DNA from 3 places in the Luteibacter sp. 329MFSha genome. Region 1 is predicted to be linked to each of the others. Evidence: predicted binding sites of a transcription regulator. Region 1 holds the regulator's gene; each other region holds the start of a gene.

The links. The regulator HrcA, encoded in region 1, represses chaperone genes, less so after heat shock. The targets are predictions, from matches to a motif close to TTNGCACTCNNNNNNNNNGAGTGCNAA.
Region 2: the regulator HrcA is predicted to act here: its motif matches at 2,064-2,090, upstream of BMW54_RS12175 (co-chaperone GroES).
Region 3: the regulator HrcA is predicted to act here: its motif matches at 6,050-6,076, upstream of rpoH (RNA polymerase sigma factor RpoH).

Annotation. Positions count from the first base shown of each region.
Region 1 is NZ_FOJE01000001.1:1,497,879-1,505,546, reverse strand. Features, by position in the region: gene BMW54_RS06635 (RnfH family protein) at 1-206, shown strand, start outside; gene bamE (outer membrane protein assembly factor BamE) at 217-678, opposite strand; gene fur (ferric iron uptake transcriptional regulator) at 751-1,164, shown strand; gene BMW54_RS06620 (MASE1 domain-containing sensor histidine kinase) at 1,505-3,124, opposite strand; gene BMW54_RS06615 (response regulator transcription factor) at 3,212-3,841, shown strand; gene recN (DNA repair protein RecN) at 3,960-5,630, opposite strand; gene hrcA (heat-inducible transcriptional repressor HrcA) at 5,766-6,824, shown strand; gene grpE (nucleotide exchange factor GrpE) at 6,912-7,445, shown strand; gene dnaK (molecular chaperone DnaK) at 7,575-7,668, shown strand, end outside.
Region 2 is NZ_FOJE01000002.1:177,299-184,966, forward strand. Features, by position in the region: gene BMW54_RS12165 (protein-disulfide reductase DsbD family protein) at 1-1,546, opposite strand, end outside; gene cutA (divalent-cation tolerance protein CutA) at 1,617-1,940, opposite strand; gene BMW54_RS12175 (co-chaperone GroES) at 2,139-2,432, shown strand; gene groL (chaperonin GroEL) at 2,516-4,159, shown strand; gene BMW54_RS12185 (LTA synthase family protein) at 4,242-6,134, opposite strand; gene glnE (bifunctional [glutamate--ammonia ligase]-adenylyl-L-tyrosine phosphorylase/[glutamate--ammonia-ligase] adenylyltransferase) at 6,310-7,668, shown strand, end outside.
Region 3 is NZ_FOJE01000003.1:206,201-213,868, reverse strand. Features, by position in the region: gene trxA (thioredoxin TrxA) at 1-323, opposite strand, end outside; gene BMW54_RS14945 (DEAD/DEAH box helicase) at 751-2,493, shown strand; gene ftsE (cell division ATP-binding protein FtsE) at 2,662-3,339, shown strand; gene ftsX (permease-like cell division protein FtsX) at 3,336-4,316, shown strand; gene BMW54_RS14930 (response regulator) at 4,335-5,174, shown strand; gene ung (uracil-DNA glycosylase) at 5,171-5,875, shown strand; gene rpoH (RNA polymerase sigma factor RpoH) at 6,108-6,968, shown strand; gene BMW54_RS14915 (response regulator transcription factor) at 7,054-7,668, shown strand, end outside.

The DNA.
Region 1 (7,668 bases):
CGGGCACGACGGCCTGGCAGGCCGTGGAGCTGGCGTTGCCGGCGCTGCCGGCGGGCGTGTCGCCCGATCCGGCGAGGCTGGGCATCTTCGCGAAGAAGGTGGCGGCCGACCGGGTGATGGAGGAGGGCGATCGTCTGGAGCTCTACCGCCCGCTGATCCTCGATCCCATGGAGGCCAGGCGGCGCCGCGCGGCGCGCGGCGCCTGATTGCCCGTTCTTACTTCTTGTCGTCGGACGAACCGCCGCCAAAGATGCCGCCGTCGTCGGCGTCCTTCTTCGGGCTGGTGTTCTTGTCGCCTTCGGCGCCGCCCGTCGGGTTGGCCTTGTACTTCTCCGAATCCTTCAGCAGTTCCTTGGCGTCCTCGGCGAAGAAATCGCCTTCGGTGCGGACCAGGGTGTCGTTGTTGAAGGTCAGGGTCAGCGTGCGGGTGGTCATCTTCTTGCCGCGATGGGAGAAGGTGGACACGTAGTCCCAGCGATCCTGGTCGAAGGGCGAGATGACGGACGGGGTACCCAGCAGCACGAGCACCTGGCGCTTGGTCATGCCGGGCTGCAGCTGGTCGACGTTCTTCTTGTCGAGCAGGTTGCCCTGCTGCACGTCGGGGGTATAGACGAGGCCACAGCCCGCGATGGCGGTCGCCATCATGGCCAAACCCAGCGTGCGGATGAGCTTATGCATGCGTAGTAACGTCCGGATCGTGAAGCCTGTGATGATACACTAAGCGCCTTATGGCACCGCGAGGGGTCTGACATGGACCAGGAAACCAAAGAGCTCCGCAAGGCGGGCCTGAAAGTCACGCATCCGCGGATGCGCATCCTCCAGATCTTCGAGGAGGCCGACCAGCCCCACCTTACGGCTGAAGACATCTACAAGCGGCTGCTCGCCCATCAGGAAGACATCGGGCTGGCCACCGTGTACCGCGTGCTGACCCAGTTCGAAGCCGCCGGCATCGTCATGAAGCACAACTTCGAGGGCGGGCAGGCCGTTTACGAGCTCGACCGCGGCAAGCACCACGACCACATGATCGACGTGGACAGCGGAAAGGTGATCGAGTTCATCAGCGAGGAGATCGAGCGTCTCCAGCACGAGATCGCCGACCGGCACGGCTATGTGATCGAGGACCACAGCCTGGTGCTTTACGTGCGGCCGAAGAAGAAGCGCTGAGCGCTGGAATCATTGAAGACGAGAGGGCCCTTCGGGGCCTTTTTTGTGGGCCGAGCCGGTCCGGGGAGCGGGTCGCGAGAAGATGTCGCGCGCAGGGCGCGCTCCTACGGGTAGCGCACATAAAAACGCCGCCGGTGGACTCCTGTCCACCGGCGGCTTGATCCGGCGTTTCCATGGCCCGTGGACCGCGAGTTGCTCGCTGGTACACGGGGTGCCATGTCGCACCGGCGAGGCCGACATCCTGTCGCCTCATCAGGCCGATCGTCCCCACGACCGACCTGGGCTCACCGTCTCTCGACGGCGGCTCCCCCACATCGATAATGGGATGCTAACGAAGCGTTCATGCCCCCGGTATCGGAAAATTTCCTATGTCAGAACCGATACTTGTGCTGCGCAGCAGCACCCGCAGGTGAAGCCCCACGGGCTCCGGGCGGATTCTGAACAGCCCCCCGAGGGCGGTGATCCGGTCGCTCATTCCCTGCAGTCCACGGCCTCCGCCATCGGTTCGGACGGGTCGGGGCGTTGACGGAAGGCCTGCGCCGTCGTCACGAATGTCGAGGATGGCGACGGGCCCGCTGTCGCGTAGCCCGATGCGCAGGCGCAGCATCATCCGACGCGCACCCGAGTGGCGGACGACGTTCGTCGCGCTCTCCTGGACGACACGATAGATGGCCGTCAGGGTGTCGTCGTCGAGCAGCCGGGGGTCTCCGCGCAGGTCTGTCACGTAGTGGATACCCGCGGCGGTGAGCATGTCGCGGATCGGGCCCTCGTCGAGCGCGCGCAGCAGGCCGAACTCGTCCAGCACCGAGGGGCGCAGGCTGTCGAGCATCTTGTGCAGCGCCCGGCGCATGTGGCCGAGGATGCCGTTGATGGACGTGCCGATGTCGTCCAGGCCCGCGTTGCCCAGGCGATTCTGCGCGAGCTTCAGATGGGTCTGGATGGCGGTGAGGTTCTGGCCGAGCTCGTCGTGCAGTTCCGCCGCCATGTGCCTGCGCAGGTTTTCCTCGGCCTGGAGGTTGCCTCGCGCGGCATCGCGCAGCTGGCGCGCCAGCTGGTCGAGGCGCTGGTTGGCGGCGGCCAGGTGGGTGTTCTGCTGGGCCACGCGCTCGCTGCTGCGGCGGAGGGCGTCGGTGGCCGCGCCGAGCATCAGCGTGCCCGTGCCGGCCACGGCGAGGAACAGGTGGGCGGCGGCCGTGGGTGCGCCCCGGCCGATCATGTCCTCGGTGACGTTGAGGCCCACGCTGGTGATCAGCATCGCCAGTCCGGCGCCGCGCCAGCCGTGACGGAAGGCGAAGAACAGCACGGGTGCCAGCGAGAGCACGCGGGCGAACTGGGGTTGCGGCGAATACTCGGCCAGCGTGATGAGGATCGCGAGCGAGGGCAGCATCACCAGCAGGCCGTCGAGCAGCAGTTCCGCCATGGCCGTCCGCGTCGGCCGCTCGCGGAACACCAGCACCATGACCGGCACGACCAGCAGCACGCCGAGATAGTCGCCGAGCAGGTCGCTGCCGAAGGTGGTGCCGAGCATCTCCACCGGGGCGGCCGGGTGCATCGAGGCCATCATCGCGGCATTGCCCGCGGTGGCGACCGTGGCCGTGACCATCGCCGAGAGCAGCAGGCGCGCGACGTCCTCGGGCGTGTTGAGGCTGGCGTGCAGGTGGGCGCGCCGCAGCAGCCAGAGGCAGGCGGCCACCATCAGCGGTTCCGGCGCGTCGCCGAGCACGAACCCCGCGCCGCCGATGGGCAGGCCGCTGCGCCATTCGCAGAACGCGCTGGCGAACATCTCGGCGCCGAGGATCCAGAACCAGTCCCGCGTGCGCATCAGCAGCAGGGCGCCGAAGCGAAGGCCGAAGGGCAGCACCCAGTAGGGCTGCTCGGTCGGCCAGAGCATCACCCAGGCGAGCGCATAGGCGATGGCGAAGAGGGGGCCGGCGAAGCGGGAGGAGCCGAGTAAGCGCATTCCAGAATGTTACACGGCGCATGAGGCGGGCTGACGCATCGGGCGAGCCCATACGCACGCGTCGGGAGAGCCTGCTACATTCTGTCCATGCCAAGAATCGTCCTTGTAGATGACCACGCCATCGTTCGAGAGGGTTTCAAGCGGCTCATCGAGCTGGAACCCGATCTGGACGTCGTCGCCGAAGCCCGCAACGCCGACGAGGCGGTCGACGCGGTCACCCAGCACCGGCCGGATCTGGTCGCGGTGGATCTCTCGTTGCCGGACGGCAGCGGCCTCCCGCTGATCGAGCATCTGGGCAGCATCGCGCCGGGCATGAAGATCGTCGTGCTGAGCATGCACGACGGCGAGCCTTACGTGTCCGAGGCCTTGCGTCGCGGCGCGCGCGGTTACGTGACCAAGGGCGTCGCGCCGGAGGAACTGGTGGCGGCCGTACGCTCGGTGCTCGGGGGCGATCAGTACCTGAGTTCGGACCTACGGGAGCGTCGTTCGGGCCGCACCACCGCCGACCTCGATCCGTTCAACCGGCTCACGGCGCGCGAGCGCGAGGTGTTCCTGCTGCTGGCTGCCGGCCGCGCGCCGAAGCAGGTGGCGGCCGAGTTGGGGATCGGGCAGAAGACGATCTACATCCACCGGGCGGCGGTGATGAACAAGCTCAACGCCGGGTCGGAGCTGGATCTGTACCGGATGGCGCAGGAGCGCGGCCTGATCCGCGCCTGACCCTTCCGCCGTCGTAGGAGCGGACCTGGCCGCGACCGCTCTTCGCGAAGAGCTACAGGGCCTGTTCCATCTGGCGAAAAGCTGTCGCGGCCGGGGCCACTCCCACAAGGGAGGGGCTTCAGCCTTGCGCCTTGTCCAGCATCTTCTTCGCGTGCGCGCGGGTTTCCTTCGTGATTTCCACGCCGCCGAGCATGCGGCTGAGTTCGTCGCGGCGGCCGGCGGCGTCCAGCGAATGGATGCGCGTACGGGTGGCTTCGCCGTCGCTTTCCTTGGCGACCTTCAGGTGCGAATGACCCTGCGCTGCGACCTGTGGCAGGTGCGTGACGCAGAGCACCTGCACGCGCTCGCCGAGCGCCCGTAGTTTCTGGCCGACCACTTCGGCCACGGCGCCGCCGATGCCGGTGTCGACCTCGTCGAAGATCATGCAGCCGATGTTGTCGTTGCCCAACGTGGCGACTTCGATCGCGAGGCTGATGCGGGCGAGTTCGCCGCCCGAGGCCACCTTGCGCAGCGGACGCGGAGGCTGGCCGGGGTTGGCGCTGACGAGAAGCTCGCAACGCTCGCGGCCCTGCGGATCCGGATCGTCGGCTTCGGCCGGTTCCAGCGACACCTCCAGGCGACCGCCGGCCATACCGAGTTCGCCCATCAGCGCGGCGACGGCCGTGCCGAGGCGCGAGGCGGCGTCGCGACGGGCGGTCGACAAGGCGGTGGCGGCGGCGTCCCACGCCGTGCGCAGGCGGTCGCGCTCGCGCCCGAGGCGTTCGAGCGCGTCGCCCGCGCCTTCGAGTTCGGTCAGGCGCCCGCGCAGTTCCTCGGCCTTCGCCGTCAGTTCCTCGATCGGTAGCCGGTAGCGGCGCGAGAGATCGTGCAGATGGGTGAGGTGGGTGTCGACCTCGGCGAGGCGCTCGGGGTCGAGTTCGACGTCCTGCGCGTAGCGGCTGAGGCCGTCGACCGCTTCGCCGACCTGGATCTGCGCGCTGTCTAGCAGTTCCAGCGTCGGGGCGAGCGTGGCGTCGAGTTCGGCCAGCCGCGAAAGCTCGGCGTGGGCGCGGAGCAGGGCGCGACCGATGGCGAACTCGCTTTCGCCGTCGAGCATCTCGACCACGCCGTTCGCGCCCTCGGCCAGACGGCCCGCGTTGGCGAGGCGGCGATGCTGCGTCTCGAGGTCTTCCAGTGCGGCGGGCGCGAGCGCCCAGCGGTCCAGTTCCTCGAGTTCGTGGCTGAGCAGGTCGATCTGGTGCTCGCGGTCGTCGCCACCCGAGAGCGCGCGGATGCGCGACACGGCCTCGCGCCAGGCGCGCGCCGTCTCGCGCACGTCGGCGAGCAGGGCCTCGTTACCCGCGTAGGCGTCGAGCAGCGCCATCTGGTGCTGGCGCGAGAGCAGCGCCTGGTGTTCGTGCTGGCCGTGGATCTCGACGATCAGCGCCGCCAGCGCCGACATCTGCGCGAGGCTCGCCGGGCGGCCGTTGATCCAGCCGCGCGAGCTGCCCTCGGTGCGGATCACGCGGCGCAGCTGGCAGGTCTCGCCGTCGTCCAGTTCTTCCTGGCGCAGCCAGTCGAGCGCTTCGGGCAGGCCGGCGAGGTCGAATTCGGCGGCCAGCTCGGCGCGGTCGGAGCCCGCGCGGACCATGCCGCTGTCGGCGCGCGCGCCCGCGAGCAGCATCAGGGCGTCCACCAGCAGCGACTTGCCGGCGCCGGTTTCGCCGCTGACCACGGTGAGGCCCGGGCCGAAGGCCACCTCGGCTTCTTCGACGACGGCGAACTGGCGGACGTAGAGCGAGGTGAGCATGGGCACCGGTGGTGGCGGATGGAATCGCGCCGATTGTAGCGGCAGCGGCGTCGCAGAAGCCGAGACTTGCAAGCCGGAGCCCCAGACCTTATTGATAGCGCGACGATCCGATCCCTCCACCACCCGCCCAGGCGCATGAATCCGTTCTCCGGTCACGACATCGATGCTCGCGCGCGCCGGCTGCTGCGGACCCTGATCTCCCAATACCTGTCCGACGGCGAACCCGTCGGCTCGCGCACGCTGGCGCGGTCCTCCGGCCTGGAAGTCAGCCCGGCGACCATCCGCAACATCATGGCCGACCTCGAGGACGCCGGACTGGTCGCGTCGCCGCATACGTCGGCGGGCCGCATCCCGACGCCGCGCGGCCTGCGCCTGTTCGTCGACAGCCTGCTCGAACTGAAACCGCTGCCGCGCGACGAGATGGCCCGGCTGCAGGGCGGACTGCCGCCGCACCAGACGACCACGCGCGACCTGCTCGGCAACGTCTCCAACCTGCTTTCGGCGATGACCCACTTCGCCGGCGTGGTCACCGTGCCGCGCCAGGGCGACTTCCCGCTGCGCCACATCGATTTCGTCTCGTTGCCCGACGCCCGCGTGCTGGTGATCCTGGTGTTCTCCGACAACCAGGTCCAGAACCGCGTGGTCCAGCTCGCCCGGCCGATCGACGCCAGCGAGCTCGAGCAGGCGGCCAACTACCTCAACGCGCAGTTCGCCGGCTTCCGCCTGGCGGACATCCGCGCCCACCTGGTCTCCGAACTGCGCGAGGCGGGTGGCGAGCTGAACCGCATGCTGGCGGCCGCCGTCGAACTGGCCACCGCCTCGTTCGCGAGCGATGACGCCGACGACGTCCTCGTCAGCGGGCAGACGAACCTGATGGGCTATTCCGAGCTGGCCGACATCGACCGGCTCCGCGACCTCTTCGACGCCTTCCAGCAGAAGCGCGACCTGCTCCAGCTCATGGAAATGTGCGTCAAGGCGCCCGGCGTGCGCCTGTTCATCGGCGAGGAGTCCGGTTTCTCCGCCCTCGACGGATGCAGCATCGTCACCGCCACCTACGGCACGAACGGCCGCATGCTCGGCGCGATCGGAGTTATTGGACCGACGCGTATGGCATATGAGCGGGTGATTCCGGTGGTCCAGGCCACGGCGGGATTGCTCAGCGACGCCTTGAATCGCGCCGCGGCGACCTCATAAACCGCCTCGGGAGGCGGGTTTAGTAATTTCCCGCGAATGTTCGGCCGCTCCATGGAGCGGGCCGGTAAGCTGACATTTGGAGTAAGCATGCAGAACAACGATCCCCACGTGCCGGATCCGGCGCAGGACGGCGGCGCGGCCGAAGGCATGAATGCCGATCTGGACGCGCTCACCGCGAAGCTTGGCGCCCTCGAGTCCGAGCTCGCCAGCGCGCGCGAGACCGTGCTGCGCGAGCGGGCGGAGATCGAGAACCAGCGCCGTCGCCTCCAGCGCGACCTCGACCAGGCCCGTCGCTTCGCCAACGAGAAGCTGCTCGGCGAGCTGCTGCCGGTGTACGACGGCATCGCGCTCGGCCTGACCAACGAGTCGGCCGATGCGAAGACGCTGCGCGAAGGCCTGGAGCTGACGCTCAAGCAGCTGGAGAAGGTCACGCAGGGCAACGGCCTGAGCGTGGTCGATCCGCTGCACCAGCCGTTCAATCCGGAACACCACCAGGCGATCAGCTCGGTCGAGTCGAACGAGCACGCGCCGGGCACCGTGGTGGCCGTCGTCCAGAAGGGGTTCGTGCTCAACGATCGTCTGCTGCGTCCGGCGCTCGTCGCCGTGGTGCGCGACAACTGAACGAAGCCCCGCGCGTCGCGTGTTCCGCGCCGCCGGGGAGTCTCACAAGGTATTGAATCGATGGGGCCGGGCCCCACTTCACAAACAGTCGCGGCCGCGGGGGCCGCTTAGGAATACGGAGTAACTTCAATGGCCAAGATCATCGGCATCGACCTCGGTACGACCAACTCCTGCGTCGCAGTGATGGAAGGTACGACCGCGCGCGTCATCGAAAACGCGGAAG
Region 2 (7,668 bases), on a different contig from region 1:
ACGGCAGCGCCAGGCCCAGGCCGAGCGCCAGGAAGATCAGGAAGGCCACGGGCAACGAGGCCGCGAACGCGAACGCGATCGCGGAGCCCATGAACGGCGCGGTGCAGGGGCTCGCCACCACGACCGCGAGCACGCCGGTGAAGAAGTCGCCCGACGGGCCCGAGCGCGAGGCCAGGCCGCCGCCGAGGTTGCCGAGCGAGCCGCCGATCTCGAACACCCCGGACATCGACAGGCCGACCGCCAGCATCACGTAGACGAGCAGGCCGATGGCCACGGGCTGCTGGAACTGGGCGCCCCATTGCAGACCGTGTCCGGCCGCGCGAACGCCCACGATGACCAGGCCGAGCGCGGCGAACGCGACGAGCACGCCCGCCGTGTACCAGAGCGCGTGCCGGCGCGCGGCGGCGGGGCTCTCGCCGCTTTCGAGCACCGTGATCGCCTTGAGCGAGAGCACCGGCAGCACGCAGGGCATGAGGTTGAGGACGAGACCGCCCAGCAGCGCGAGGCCGATGGCCGCGAGGATGCCGACCGGCGCGTCGCCGCCCGGCGTGAGGCCGGGAGGCGGCGGCGTCGGAGCGACCTCGGCCGGCGTGGCCGCCCGATCGTCGGCCTTGCCGCCGCCGATCGTCGCGGTGCCCGCCGCGAGGTCGACCTTCACCTGGCGCTTCATGACGGGATAGCAGACGCCGTTCTCCAGGCAGCCCTGGTAGGCGACGTCGAGCACGACGTCCTTCGCGTTGCCGGCGCCCGTGAGCGGAACCGGGAGTTCCACCTGGTCGTAGTAGACGATGGTGTCGCCGAAGTGTTCGTCGTGGTGCGCCGTGCCGCTCGGCCAGTCGGGCTCGCCCGCGGCGACGCCGGCCGGCGAGGTCACCTTGATCTCCGTCTTGTCGCGATAGAGGTAGTAGTCCTTCGGCATCGTCCAGCGCAGCAGGAGGCTGGCGTGATCCTTCACGAGCGCCTCGAACCGGAAGGCCTGATCGGCCGGCAGCGGCTCGGCGTCGGTGCCGGGAACGGCCTTGGGCGGGCCGAGCAGCGAGGCCGCGCTGGCGGCCGGCGCCACGGGCGTGTCGGCGGGAATCGTCGACGGGCCGCCGATCGCGAGCTTCAGGTGCTCGGTGTGCGGCGGATAGCAGATCTTCGGCTCGACCTCGTGGCAGCCCTGGTACTGGACGTCGAGCGCGAGGGTCTTCGTCCCGGCGTCGACGAGCGTGTAAGGCACCGTGGCGGCGATGTCGCCGTGGTAGATCTCGACGTCGCCAAGGTACTCGTCGTGTTTCTTCAGGCCGTCCGGTAGCGTCGGCTCGCCGAGCTTCACGGCCGCGGGTTCCGCCGCCACGATCTTGATACGTCCGCGATAGAGGTAATAGTCGGGCGCGATCGTCCAGTGCAGCTTCACGGTGCCGGGCTGACTCGCGTCGGACGTCAGCCGGAACGCCTGGGTGACGGGGAGCAGGTCGTCTTCGCCCTGGGCGAACGCGGGCAGGGCGGCAAGCAGGCCGAGGCCGGCGATCAGGTTCCGCGCGAAGCGGGCAAACGACGTCATGGCGACTCCGTGGATCGGTGCGGTGACGAACCGCGATGGGCGTCGGACATTATGACCGGCGCTACCCTGATTAGCTTGCATCGACGCTGGCTTCGAGCCAGGCCATGTAAGGCGCGTGGCCCTCCACGAGCGGCAGCGCGACGATCTCGGGCACGTCGTACGGATGGTTCGCCACGACCCAGGCCTCGACGGCCGGGAACGCCTCGCGCAGCGTCTTCACCAGCAGCAGGTCTTCGGACTCGGTGACGATCTCGCCCTTCCAGCGGTAGGTGGACCGCACGCCGGGCAGGTGGTTCACGCAGGCGGCGAGGCCGGCTTCGACCAGGCCACGGGCGAGGGTGGCGGCGGGTTCGCCGGGCGGGCAGGCGATGAGGATGGCGACGGGTTCGGACATGCGTCGCATTGTGGACACCTGTCGCACCTTTTTTGAACCCGGGACCTTGAACGGTTGGCCCAAGGCGCCATCTCTCGCGCATCCCGAGGCCCTTCCGATCCAGGGCGGCTTCTGGCTAAAATTCTGGCACTCACCCTGGCCAAGTGCTAACAGGGTGGACGAATTTCCTTATCCGTCAAACACATGCTTGGAGAAGTCATGAGCAAACTGCGCCCGTTGCACGATCGCGTCATCGTCAAGCGTCTCGAAGAAGAGCGCGTCTCGGCCGGTGGCATCGTCATCCCCGACAGCGCGACCGAGAAGCCGACCCGCGGCAGGGTCATCGCCGCCGGCACCGGTCTGCTGCTCGCCAGCGGCCAGCTGCGCCCGATGGGTGTGAAGGAAGGCGACGTGGTCCTGTTCGGCAAGTACGCCGGCCAGGAGATCAAGGTCGACGGCGAAGAGCTGGTCTTCCTGAAGGAAGACGACATCGTGGCGATTCTCGAAGGCTGATTCTTCAGCGTCTTCGGATGGCGAGTCGCAAGACTCCATAGCCCTTTCATCCTTATTCAAGAATTTTCGAGGCAAGAATTTTTATGGCTGCTAAAGAAGTCCGCTTCGGCGAAGACGTCCGCGCTCGCATGCTGAAGGGTGTCAACACCCTCGCCAATGCCGTCAAGGTCACCCTCGGCCCGAAGGGCCGCAACGTCGTGCTCGAGAAGAGCTTCGGCGCCCCGACCGTCACCAAGGACGGCGTCTCGGTCGCGAAGGAAATCGAACTCGCCGACAAGTACGAGAACATCGGCGCCCAGATCGTGAAGGAAGCCGCCTCGAAGACCTCCGACGTGGCCGGTGACGGCACCACGACGGCCACCGTCCTCGCCCAGGCGTTCATCCAGGAAGGTCTCAAGGCCGTCGCCGCCGGCATCAACCCGATGGACCTCAAGCGCGGTATCGACCAGGCCGTCACGGCCGCCGTCGCCGAGCTGAAGAGCCTGTCCAAGCCGACGGCCGACGACAAGGCCATCGCGCAGGTCGGTACGATCTCCGCCAACTCCGATTCGAACATCGGCGACATCATCGCGACCGCGATGGGCAAGGTCGGCAAGGAAGGCGTGATCACGGTCGAGGAAGGCTCGGGCCTCGAGAACGAACTCGACGTCGTCGAAGGCATGCAGTTCGACCGCGGCTACCTCTCGCCGTACTTCATCAACAACCAGCAGTCGCAGCAGGTCGAGCTGGACGACCCGTTCATCCTCATCCACGACAAGAAGATCTCGAACGTCCGCGAGCTCCTGCCGGTGCTCGAGGCCGTCGCCAAGGCCGCCAAGCCGCTGCTGATCGTCGCCGAGGAAGTCGAAGGCGAAGCCCTGGCCACCCTCGTCGTCAACACGATCCGTGGCATCGTCAAGGTCGCCGCCGTCAAGGCGCCGGGCTTCGGCGATCGTCGCAAGGCCATCCTGGAAGACATCGCCATCCTCACCAACGGCGTCGTCATCTCCGAGGAAGTGGGCCTGCAGCTCGACAAGGCCACGATCAACGATCTGGGCCGCGCCAAGCGCGTCGTGATCACCAAGGAAAACACCACGATCATCGACGGTGCCGGCGAAGCCGAGCGCATCCAGTCGCGCATCGGTCAGATCAAGGCGCAGATCGAAGAGACCTCGTCCGACTACGACCGCGAGAAGCTGCAGGAGCGCGTCGCCAAGCTCGCCGGTGGCGTGGCCGTGATCAAGGTCGGTGCCGCGACGGAAGTCGAGATGAAGGAAAAGAAGGCCCGCGTCGAAGACGCCCTGCACGCCACGCGTGCGGCCGTCGAGGAAGGCGTGGTCCCGGGCGGCGGCGTCGCCCTGATCCGTGCGCTCAAGGCTCTGGAAGGCCTCAAGGGCAAGAACACGGACCAGGACCTCGGCATCGCGATCACCCGTCGCACGCTGGAAGCTCCGCTGCGCGCCATCGTCACGAACGCCGGCGACGAAGCTTCGGTCATCGTCAACAAGGTCAAGGACGGCTCGGGTAACTTCGGTTACAACGCCGCCAATGGCGAGTTCGGCGACATGATCGAGTTCGGCATCCTGGACCCGACCAAGGTCACGCGTTCGGCCCTGCAGTTCGCCGCCTCGGTGGCCGGTTCGATCATCACGACCGAAGCGGCCGTGAGCGAGCTGCCGAAGAAGGACGAAGGCCACGGCCATGGCGCCCCGGGCGGCATGGGTGGCATGGGCGGCATGGACTTCTAAGTCCCGCTTCCCGACGCAGTCGCTTCAACGAAAAGGGCCTCGCGCAAGCGAGGCCCTTTTTTTGCACGGGCGACAACGTCGATCAGTTCTCGGCGCCCGCGGCGGCCTGCGCTTCCTCGTCGCCGGGCTGATGCGCGACGGTGCTCGCGCCGACCGTCATGTACTGCGCCACGAGCGGATCCAGCTTCCGCTTCATGCGCAGCATCGCGATGTTCCCCATCGAGATATCCGCGTACTTCAGCATCGGGTCTTCGATGGCCGGCTGCTCGCCCAGGGAGTTGGTCAGCGTGGCCAGCCGGGGCGCCATCACCTGCGTCAGGGCGAAATAGGCGTCGTCGTGCACGCCGGCCTGCTCGAGCAGTCGGCCCGGCAGCATCCACGAGGCGAGATCGCCGTGCGTCGGCGCCGGACCGTCGGCATGCGCATCGATCAGGAGGTAGGGCACCGTCTGGGTCAGCATGTCGCCGCCGTCGACGAAGCCCAGCGTATCGAACGCCTCGGTGAGCGCGGGAAGGTGATCGCCGTAGAACAGCAGCAGCGTCGGCCGCTCACGTTGCTTCAGCAGCTCCGCGAGACGGCCCAGTTCCGCGTCGGCATGGCGCATGTGGTAGATGTAATTGCGGACCTGGAGCTTCGCGCTGGCGCTGAGCCTGTCGGGTACGTCGATCGCGTCGCGCTCCTTTTCGTCGATGTTGATCGATTTGTCGTAAGGGCCATGCGCTTCCATGCTGATCGCGAACACGAGCCGCGGCGGGCCCGAATCCTTCAGCTGCGCCATGATCTCGTCGGTCATCGCGCTGTCCGCCATGTATTCGCCGTCCCGGCGGAAGCCCTTCGGGAAGTCGGGCTGGGAAACGAAGCGGTCGAAGCCCAGCGTCCGGAAGGCGGTCGTGCGGTTCCAGAACGCGGCGTCGTTGCCGTGCACGGCGATCGTTTCGTAACCGTGCGAGCGCAGCGTGCGAACCATGCCCGGCACGACGCCCGCGTGCATCTGCAGATACGGGAACTGCATCGTCGGGAAGTAACGGAGCGAGAGTCCGGTGAGCACCTCGAACTCGGTGCGGATGGTGCCGCCGCCATATGTCGGAACGTGCAGCCTGCCGGCACTGCCCTGCGCGGCGAGACGATGCAGATTCGGAGCGAACACCTGGTCGTCGAGACCCTTGACGATCGCCGGATCGAAGAACGATTCGCTCTGCACCACGACGATGTCGGGAGTCTGTCGCGCGTTCGTGGCGGCGGACGCCATGTGCGCGCGCAGGTCGCCGTCGGCGTCGGCGATGAACCGCGTCGCTTCGGCGGCGTCGGGTTTGCGGGCCTTGCCGGCGCCCATGAGCCGGAACTGCATGATGTTGGTGACGACGCCATTGAGGTCGGCGTTGCTCGCCGCGGACCAGGGCTGCATGCCCAGGCGGTCCTTTCCGTACATCGCCGTCCACGCCGGCACGCCCGCGAGCAGGGTGCCGAAGAGGCCCGCGACGGCGAGGCCCGTCACGAGGCGGCGGCCGTGCGTGCGGCGGGCGAACAGGGGCGGCTCGTAGCGCGCGAGCGCGACGATCAGCGCGATGGTGGCGAGGATCGCGAGGTAGGGCAGGGGATCGGATGGGAGGTAGCCACCGAGGAGGTGCAGCCCGCCGTTCTTCAGCTGCTCGATCATCCGGAAATCGGCAGGCAACAGCGGCGAACCGAGATTCTTCATCTTGATCGCGCTCACCGCGAGCACCGCGCCCTGCAGCATGAACGCCACGCCGAAGGACAGCCATGCGCGGCGTGTCAGCACGAGGAGCAGCGAGGCGAGAAGAAGTCCCGGGAGCGCGTTGGCGAACAGGTGCCACGGGCGTTCCGCCCACGCCATGCTGGAAACGCCAGGGTTACCGTCGAGGAAGCCGGTGTAGAGGACGAACGCCACGGCAAGGCAGGCGATCAGCGCCGCCCGGGTCGTCACGTCGCGCCAACGCGATGAATCGAAAGTCATAACGTCCTCTGCTCGGCCCCTGTCGCAAGGGACGTGGACTGTAACGCAGCGGACATGAATCGGTTGTCAGACTGTCATATGACTAAGCGGCGAAGAATCGCGCCCCCACGCGTCGGAAAGCTCGCGCAAGGCGTCGCAGCGCCGTCCGTCGCGGGTAGTGCACAATGACCGCCTGATGAATGCCACGACGCCTGCTCAGCGCGAGAGCACAGAACTACGCGCACTGATCGACACCCGTTACGCGGATGTGATGGCCGCGTGCCGCGCCGCGCGTATCCCATTGCACGACGATGCCGGCGTCGCCGAGCGGGTGCGACGCACCTTGCTCGCCTCCGACTTCGCGTTCGACGTGCTGCGTCGACAACCGGAACTTCTGGGTCCCGCCGGGCTCGAGCGGCTGCGGGCGAGCGCGGATGCGGGCACGCGCGGCGCCACGCTCGACCTGTCGGCGGATGAAGACCTCTGCATGGCGACGCTGCGCCGGTTCCGGCACGCCGAGGCCCTGCGCATCGTGTTCCGCGACGTCAACGGGCTGGACGACATCGACGAAACCCTGTCGTCGACCAGCGTGCTCTACGAGACGCTCCTCGAGGCGGCGCTGCGCTGGTCGGAGAGCGCGCTGCACGCACGTTACGGACAGCCGCGCGACGGCGCGGGCGTGGCGCAGCGGATGGTCGTGCTGGGTTTCGGCAAGCTCGGCGGCAACGAGCTGAATTTCTCGTCCGACATCGATCTCGTCCTCGCCTATGCGCACGGCGGCGAGACGGACGGCGCGCGGCCGCTCGACAACGCGGAGTACTTCGTCCGCGAAGCGCGACAGCTGGTGCGCCTGCTCGCGGAGCCCACCGTGGACGGCATCTGCGCGCGGGTCGATCTGCGGCTGCGCCCGTTCGGTCAGGCGGGGCGCCTCGCGCTGCCGTTCAGCGCGATGGAGCAGTACTACCAGCGCGAGGGTCGCGACTGGGAACGCTACGCGTGGATCAAGGCGCGTCCCGTCGCGGGCGATCGGCTGACGGGGCGCGAGCTGCAGGACATGCTGCGGCCGTTCGTCTACCGGCGCTACCTCGATTACACCGCGTTCGCGGGACTGCGCGAGATGAAGGCGTTGATCGACGCCGAAGTCGCACGCAAGGACCTTGCGGGAAATCTCAAACTCGGCCCGGGCGGCATCCGCGAGATCGAATTCGTGGTGCAGCTCATACAGATGATCCGCGGCGGGCGCGATCCGTCGCTCCGCGTGCGCGGCCTGCTCCCGGCCCTCAAGGCCTGCGAGGCACGCGGCTACATTCCCGCCGCCCGAGCGAAGCTGCTGCGCGCGGCCTATGTCTTCCTCCGGCGCCTCGAGAACCGCGTGCAGATGCTGCGCGACGCGCAGACGCACGACATCCCCGACGACGCGCTGTCGCGCGAGCGGCTGGCGCTTGGACTCGGTTACGCGAGCTGGGACGAGCTGGCGGTGGAACTGGCGCGCCATCGCAGCGCGGTGTCCGCGGAATTCGCCGCGGTCCTCGTGCCGGAGGCCGGCGGCACCGCC
Region 3 (7,668 bases), on a different contig from region 1:
ATGGACTTGTCGATGAACTGGGCGAGGACGCCCTTGTTGACGGCGCCGACCTGGGTACCGGCGACCTTGCCGTCCTTGAACACCATCAGCGTCGGGATGCCGCGGATGCCGTACTGGCGCGGCGTCTGCTGGTTCTCGTCGATGTTGATCTTGACGATCTTGACCTTGCCTTCGTACTCGCCGGCGAGCTGCTCGAGCGCGGGAGCGATCGACTTGCAGGGGCCGCACCATTCGGCCCAGAAATCGAGCAGGACGGGGGTGTCGGATTCGAGGACGTCCTTCGAGAAGGCGGCATCGCTCGTATGGGTGATCTTGTCGCTCACCGTGGTCTCCAATAGAGGGGCGGGAAGGGGGTTGACGACCGTGACGCTGGCATCGGCTACACTTAGGAGCCCCATGTCGCGGGTCCAACCGGAACCGAAGGTCTTGGCCATTGCGGCCGGTGGCCCTCATTCCACCCGAACTAGGGGCGCGATTCAAGCGATTCAAGGTCGCCGACGGATGGTTTCCGTTGACATAGGTAAACCGGTTCACGCAGCCGGTTCACCTATGCCAGCGGGAACCCTCCAGGCGGCCGCCACCCGCCTCCGGCCTTCGCGCGCCGGGCGCGTCGACAGGCCGCCGGACTGGCAACCGGCCCTTCCCGACTCTCCCGTGACGCCGGCCGGACCATCCCCGTCCCGTGGTGCACGCTTTGCCGCCGGGACGGCGCCGCGCACGCGCGGCGCGAGCTTCCAGGCCTTCCATTCCATGTCCGAAACCGTACTCACCGACGTCTTCTACGAAAACCTCGACCTGCATCCGCTGCTCCAGCAGGGTCTCGCCGCCGCCGGCATCACCCGCTGCACGCCGATCCAGGCCCTCACCCTCCCGATCGCCCTGACCGGCCGCGACGTCGCCGGCCAGGCCCAGACCGGCACCGGCAAGACGTTCGCCTTCCTCGTCGCGCTCGTCGACCGGCTGCTGAAGAATCCGGCCCACCCGGACCGCAAGGATTCCGACCCGCGCGCGCTGGTCATCGCCCCGACGCGCGAACTCGCCATCCAGATCGAGAAGGACTTCCAGACCATCGGCAAGGCCACCGGTCTGCGCAGCGCGCTGATCTACGGCGGCGTCGACTACGACAAGCAGCGCCAGCAGCTGCGCGACGGCTGCGACATCATCATCGCCACGCCCGGCCGCCTGCTCGACTACTACAAGCAGGACGTCTTCGGCTTCGGCAGCGTCGAGGTCATGGTCATCGACGAAGCCGACCGCATGTTCGACCTCGGCTTCATCAAGGACGTCCGCTTCATCTTCCGCCGCCTTCCCGCGCGCGAGAAGCGCCAGGTCCTGCTGTTCTCGGCCACGCTCAGCCACCGCGTGCTCGAGCTCGCCTACGAGCACATGCACGAGGCCGAGAAGCTGGTGGTCGAAACCGAGAACGTCACCGCCGACCGCGTGCGCCAGATCGTCTACTTCCCGTCCAAGGAAGAGAAGATGCCGCTGCTGTTCAACCTGCTGGAGGAAACGAAGGCGGAGCGCAGCATCATCTTCGTCAACACGAAGGCGGCCGCCGAGCGCATCACCGATCGCCTGAAGCGCCACAACTTCCGTGTCGGCGCCATCTCGGGCGACGTGCCGCAGGTGAAGCGCCAGAAGCTCCTGCAGCGCTTCCAGGCCGGCCAGATCGACCTGCTCGTGGCGACCGACGTCGCGGCGCGCGGCCTGCACATCCCGGCCGTCAGCCATGTCTTCAACTACGACCTGCCGCAGGATGCCGAGGACTACGTCCACCGCATCGGCCGCACGGCGCGCCTCGGCGCGGAGGGCGACGCGATCAGCTTCGCGTGCGATCTCTACGCGATGGGCCTGCCGGACATCGAGACCTACATCAACCAGAAGATCCCCACCGCGTCGATCGAGGCCCGCATGCTCGTCATGCCGGCGCCGCGCCCGCGCGCCGACGGCGTGCAGGACGAAGTGGACGATCCGAACGACAACGACGGCCACATCCCGACCCGCGGCGCGCCGCCGGAGAAGGGTGGTCGCGGCGGCCGTGGTGGCCGTGACGGTCGCGGTCCGCGTTCCGGCGAACGTTCGGGCACGCGCGAGCGCCGCCCGCGTCCGCCGCGCGAAGAGGGCGCCGCCGCTCCGTCGCCGACCGAGGTGCCGGTGAAGACGGTCGTCGTCGCCGAAACCGTCGCCGGCCTGCCGGCCGCCGCGGAAGCGATGGCGGACGCGTCCGCGACGAAGAAGCGTCGCCGTCGTCGGGGCGGCCGTGGCCGCGGTGCGCGCGAAGGCGCCGAAAACACCGCCGGCACCGTCGCCACGGCGGGCGAGAGCCAGCCGTCCGCGCCGCGCAAGGCCGACGGCCCCGCCAACCCGAACCGCCGTCCGTCCCGCCAGGTGACGGCCGCGCGTCCGGCCGCCACCCCGGCGCCGACCGCGCCGAAGGCGCCGGAAAAGGTCGGCCTGCTCCGTCGCATCGGCCGCCTCTTCGGCGGCCGGTAACACCGGTCGCCGGTGATCGGCTCCCGCCTCTCGCCAGCCGGGTTACGCAGGCTGGCAACCGGAGGGTGGGAGCCGATCGCATCGGCGATCCGCGCGCAGCGCGGCAGGGCCTCAAAACCTCGCGGCAATCCCTTATCCTCTGAGGCTTAACAGCCAACGGGTGATGCGGTGATCGGTTTCGATCTGGTGAGCAAACGATACGAGGGCGGCCACCAGGCCCTTACCGATGTGTCGTTCCAGGTCGGTGCGGGCGAGATGGCATTCGTCACCGGTCATTCCGGCGCGGGCAAGAGCACCCTGCTGAAGCTGCTGGCCATGATCGAGCGGCCCACCAACGGCGTCGTCACCCTCGACGGCCAGAAGCTCAACACGGTCCGCCCCGGCGACATCCCGAAGATCCGCCGCAAGCTCGGGATGGTCTTCCAGGACCACCGCCTGCTGCTGGACCGTACCGTCTTCGCCAACGTCGAACTGCCGCTGATCATCGGTGGCGTGTCGCCGGCCGATCGTGGCCGTCGCGTCCGCGCCGCCCTCGAGAAGGTCGGCCTGCTCAGTTACGAGAAGCAGCTGCCCGAGGCCCTGTCCACGGGCGAGCAGCAGCGCGTGGGCATCGCGCGCGCCATCGTCGCCAAGCCGGCCGTGCTCATCGCCGACGAGCCCACGGGCAACCTCGACCCCCAGCTGGCCATGGAAATCATGTCGCTCTTCGCCGAATTCCAGGCCGTGGGCACCGCGGTGCTGGTCGCCAGCCACGACCTCATGCTGATCAAGCGCATGAAGAAACGCGTGGTCGTCCTCGACCACGGCAAGCTCGTCGCCGACGTGCCCGCGACGGAGGTCGTATGAACGCCGCCCGCGACGCACGCAAGACGCCCGAGGCCGAAGCGACCCGCCGCAGCGGGCCGCGCAAGGTCGGCGCGTGGCGCGAACACCACGCGTGGAGCATGTCGATCAGCCTGCGCCGCCTCGGCGCGCGACCGCTCGGCACGCTGCTCACCATTGCGGTGATGGGCGTGGCGCTCGCCCTTCCGCTGACGTTCTACCTGCTGCTCGACAACGTCCAGCGCATGGGCGACGCCCTCGGCCGCAACCAGTCGATCAGCGCCTTCCTGAAGCCCGGGCAGAACGCGGGCGTCGCCGAGACGGCGGCCTCCGCCCTGCGCGGACGCCCCGAGGTCGCCGACATCGTCGTGCGGACGCCGAAGGATGGCCTCGACGAACTGGCGGAAGTGCAGGGTTTCTCCGGCGCGTTGCAGTCGCTCGACGCCAACCCCTTGCCGTACGTGCTCTCGGTGCAGCCGAAGGCCGGGTTATCGGCGGACGACGTCAACCGGCTGGTCGAGGCGATGAAGGCGACGCCAGGCGTCGACATGGTCCAGGAGACCGGCGCGTGGCGGCAGCGCCTCGACGCCCTCGTCGGCGTCGGTGGCCGCGCCGTCGGATTGCTCGCGTTGCTGCTGGGCGTGGCCGCGTTGCTGGTCGTCGGCAACACCATCCGCGTGGACATCCAGAGCCGCAGCGCCGAGATCGGCGTGCTGCTGCTCATCGGCGCGAGCCGTCCGTTCGTGCGCAGGCCTTACCTGTATGCCGGCATCTGGCTCGGTTTCCTCGCCGGCGTGCTCGCCGTCGCCCTGGCCGTCGTGCTCGAACTGGCGATGGCCGGACCGGTCGGGCGGCTCGCCGCCGCGTACGACGGCAGCGTGAGCTTCGGCGCACTCCCCGCGTGGCTGCTGCTTTCGGTACCCTTCGCGTCTGCCGTGCTGGGGTGGCTCGGCGCACGTCTCGTCAGTGCGAGGCAGATCCGCCGCGCCGCGGCGGGCTGAGAGGGAAGGGGGCTTAGGGTGGGATCTCACATCGGTTCGGGTGTCGCCGGCGCCACGCCACGCATCCTGCTCGTCGACGGCTCCAAGGTCGTCCGGCAGCTGATCGCGCGCGTCGTCGCGGCCGAGGTGCCCGGCGTGGAAATCGTCGGTGCGGCCACCGGCGCGGAAGCGCAGACCGAACTGCAGCGGGGCGTCTTCGATTTCGTGACCGTCGCCCTGCGCCTGCCCGACATGGACGGCCTCGAACTCGCCCGCTTCGTGCGCGAGGCCACGCCGCAGATCTACATGCCCATCGTCGTGGTGTCCGGCGACGTCGAGGCGCGCCTGCACCGGCGCGAACTCGGCGAGTTCGTCACCGACTACTTCGACAAGTCGCTCGGCTTCGGCGCACTCGCGGAGTTCATCCGCGGCTACGTGCGCCCCGAGGGCGGCGCCGAAGGTGAAGTGCTTTACGTGGAAGACAGCCGCGTCGTCGCGCTGGCCACGCGGCGCATGATGGAGAAGTACGGCCTGACCGTGCACCACGTCATCAGCGCCGAAGACGCGCTCGAACACCTGCGCGCGGCCAGGGATCGGGGTGACGTCGGCGCCGACGTCGTGCTCACCGACGTCAGCCTCAAGGGCGAGCTCACCGGCGGTGATCTCGTCGAACGCATCCGCAACGACTTCGGCTACGGCAAGGGCCAGCTGCCCACGCTGATCATGACCGGCGACGAGAACCCGGCGAACCAGGCGGCGCTGCTGCGCGCCGGCGCCAACGACCTCGTCGAGAAGCCCGTGGAAGAGAAGCTGCTCATCACCAAGCTGCTCTTCCAGCTGCGCGTGGCCCTGCATCTCCGCGACCGGGTCGAACATTGAACGACCGCGTGAAGCTCGAGCCGAGCTGGAAGGCGCGGATCGGCGATTACCTCGACCGTCCCGACATGCTGGCGCTGTCGGCGTTCCTCCGTGAGGAGAAGGCGCGGGGCAAGGAGATCTATCCGCCCGGTCCCGAGATCTTCAACGCCTTCGCGCACACGCCGTTCGACGCGGTCCGCGTGGTCATCCTCGGCCAGGACCCGTACCACGGCCCGGGGCAGGCGCATGGGCTGAGCTTCTCGGTGCGGCCCGGCGTGCGCGTGCCGCCTTCGCTGCAGAACATGTTCAAGGAGATCGAGGCCTGCCTCGGCATCCCGCGCCCCGACCATGGCTGTCTGACGCCATGGGCCGACCGCGGCGTCCTCCTGCTCAACGCGGTGCTGACCGTCGAGGCCGGGCAGGCGGGTTCGCATCAGGGCAGGGGCTGGGAAGGTTTCACCGACGCCGCCGTCGACGCGCTCAACCGCGGGCGGGACGGCCTGGTCTTCATGCTCTGGGGCAGCCACGCCCAGAAGAAGGGCCAGCTGATCGACGGCAAGCGCCACCTGATCCTTCGCAGCGTGCATCCGTCGCCTCTCTCGGCCCACCGTGGTTTCCTCGGCTGCGGTCACTTCGCGCAGGCCAACGCCTGGCTGGAAGCCCGCGGCGAGCAGCCGATCGACTGGTCGCTGCCGCCGCGCCCGGGAATCGCCGCCCTTTAATTGGTCCGGCGGAGACCCATATTCCTATGTGGAACAGCCACCTGGCTGGGAGCCCCCCCCGGCTTCCGGCCTGGGGTTGCCGTCTCTCCCCTGAATGCCCCGAACCTCCCTCTGGACACCTGCCCGCTATTTCTGTACTATGGCGTACAGTTAACCGATGAACTTCGGGCTGGCTTAGCACTCTCATTCCGGGACTGCTAATCTGCATACAGACTTTCAGGAGGTTCCACACATGTCCCAAGCCCTCGCCACCCGTAACTACGGGCTACCGAGCGTCGTTGGCAGTCTGGATTCCTATATCTCGGCCGTCCATCGCATTCCGGTGCTCAGCCTTGACGAGGAGCAGTCGCTGGCGCGCCGCTTCCACGACGACGCCGATCTCGACGCCGCCAAGCAGCTCGTGATGTCCCACCTGCGTTTCGTGGTCCACGTCGCGCGCGGCTACAACGGCTACGGCCTGCAGCTCTCGGACCTGATCCAGGAAGGCAACATCGGCCTCATGAAGGCGGTGAAGCGTTTCGATCCGGACCAGGGCGTGCGCCTGGTCAGCTTCGCGGTCCACTGGATCCGTGCCGAAATGCACGAGTTCATCCTGCGCAACTGGCGCATCGTGAAGGTCGCCACCACCAAGGCGCAGCGCAAGCTGTTCTTCAACCTGCGCAAGAGCAAGAAGCGCCTGGGCTGGATGAACGCCGAAGAGGTTCGCGTGGTCGCCAACGACCTGGGCGTGCCGGAAGCCACCGTGCGCGAGATGGAATCGCGTCTTTCGGGCCGTGACATCGGCTTCGAGGCGCCGACCGACGCGGACGACGACGAGAAGCCGGCCCCGGCCGCCTTCCTGGTCGACGAAGGCGCCGATCCGTACGACAACCTCGCCGAGGAAGACGCCAGCAACAACCAGATGGGCGCGCTGTCGTCGGCCCTGAGCAACCTGGACGAGCGCTCGCGCGACATCATCCAGCGTCGCTGGCTGGCTGAGGAGAACAAGGCCACGCTGCAGGATCTCGCGGACGAATACGGCGTGTCGGCCGAGCGTATCCGCCAGATCGAAGCGAACGCCATGAAGAAGATGCGCGTCGCCATCGCCGCCTGACCGGAGCGATTGGCGTAACATCCGGACGGCCCCGTGCTTCGCGCGGGGCCGTTTTCCGTTGGTTCCGAAGGTGGAGTGCAGCCGGATGCCCAGGGCGCTGGTCATCGAAGACGACGAAGTGACCGCCCGCGACATCGTCGCGGAACTCGGTGCGCATGGTCTCACCGCCGAGTGGGTCGCGAACGGCCGCGACGGCCTCCAGCGCGCGCTCGCGGACGGCTTCGACATCATCACCCTCGACCGCATGCTGCCCGGCATGGACGGCATCGATGTCGTTTCGGAGCTGCGCGAGCGCGCGGTGGACACGCCGGTGCTGATGATCAGCGCGCTGTCCGACGTGGACGAGCGCGTGCGCGGCCTGCGCGCCGGTGGCGACGACTACCTCACCAAGCCGTTCGCACCCGACGAACTGGCCGCGCGCGCCGAGGTGCTGCTGCGCCGCCGTCGTCCGGCCGCGAACGAAACCCGGCTGCGCGTCGCCGACCTCGAACTCGACCTCGTGCGCCACGACGCCGTACGCAACGGCCAGCCCCTGACGCTGCTGCCCACCGAGTTCCGCCTGCTCGAATTCCTGATGCGCAACGCGGGCCAGGTGGTGACGCGGCAGATGATCTTCGAGCACGTCTGGGGTTTTCATTTCGATCCGGGTACCAACGTGATCGACGTCCACATCGGCCGCCTCCGTCGCAAGATCGACGGG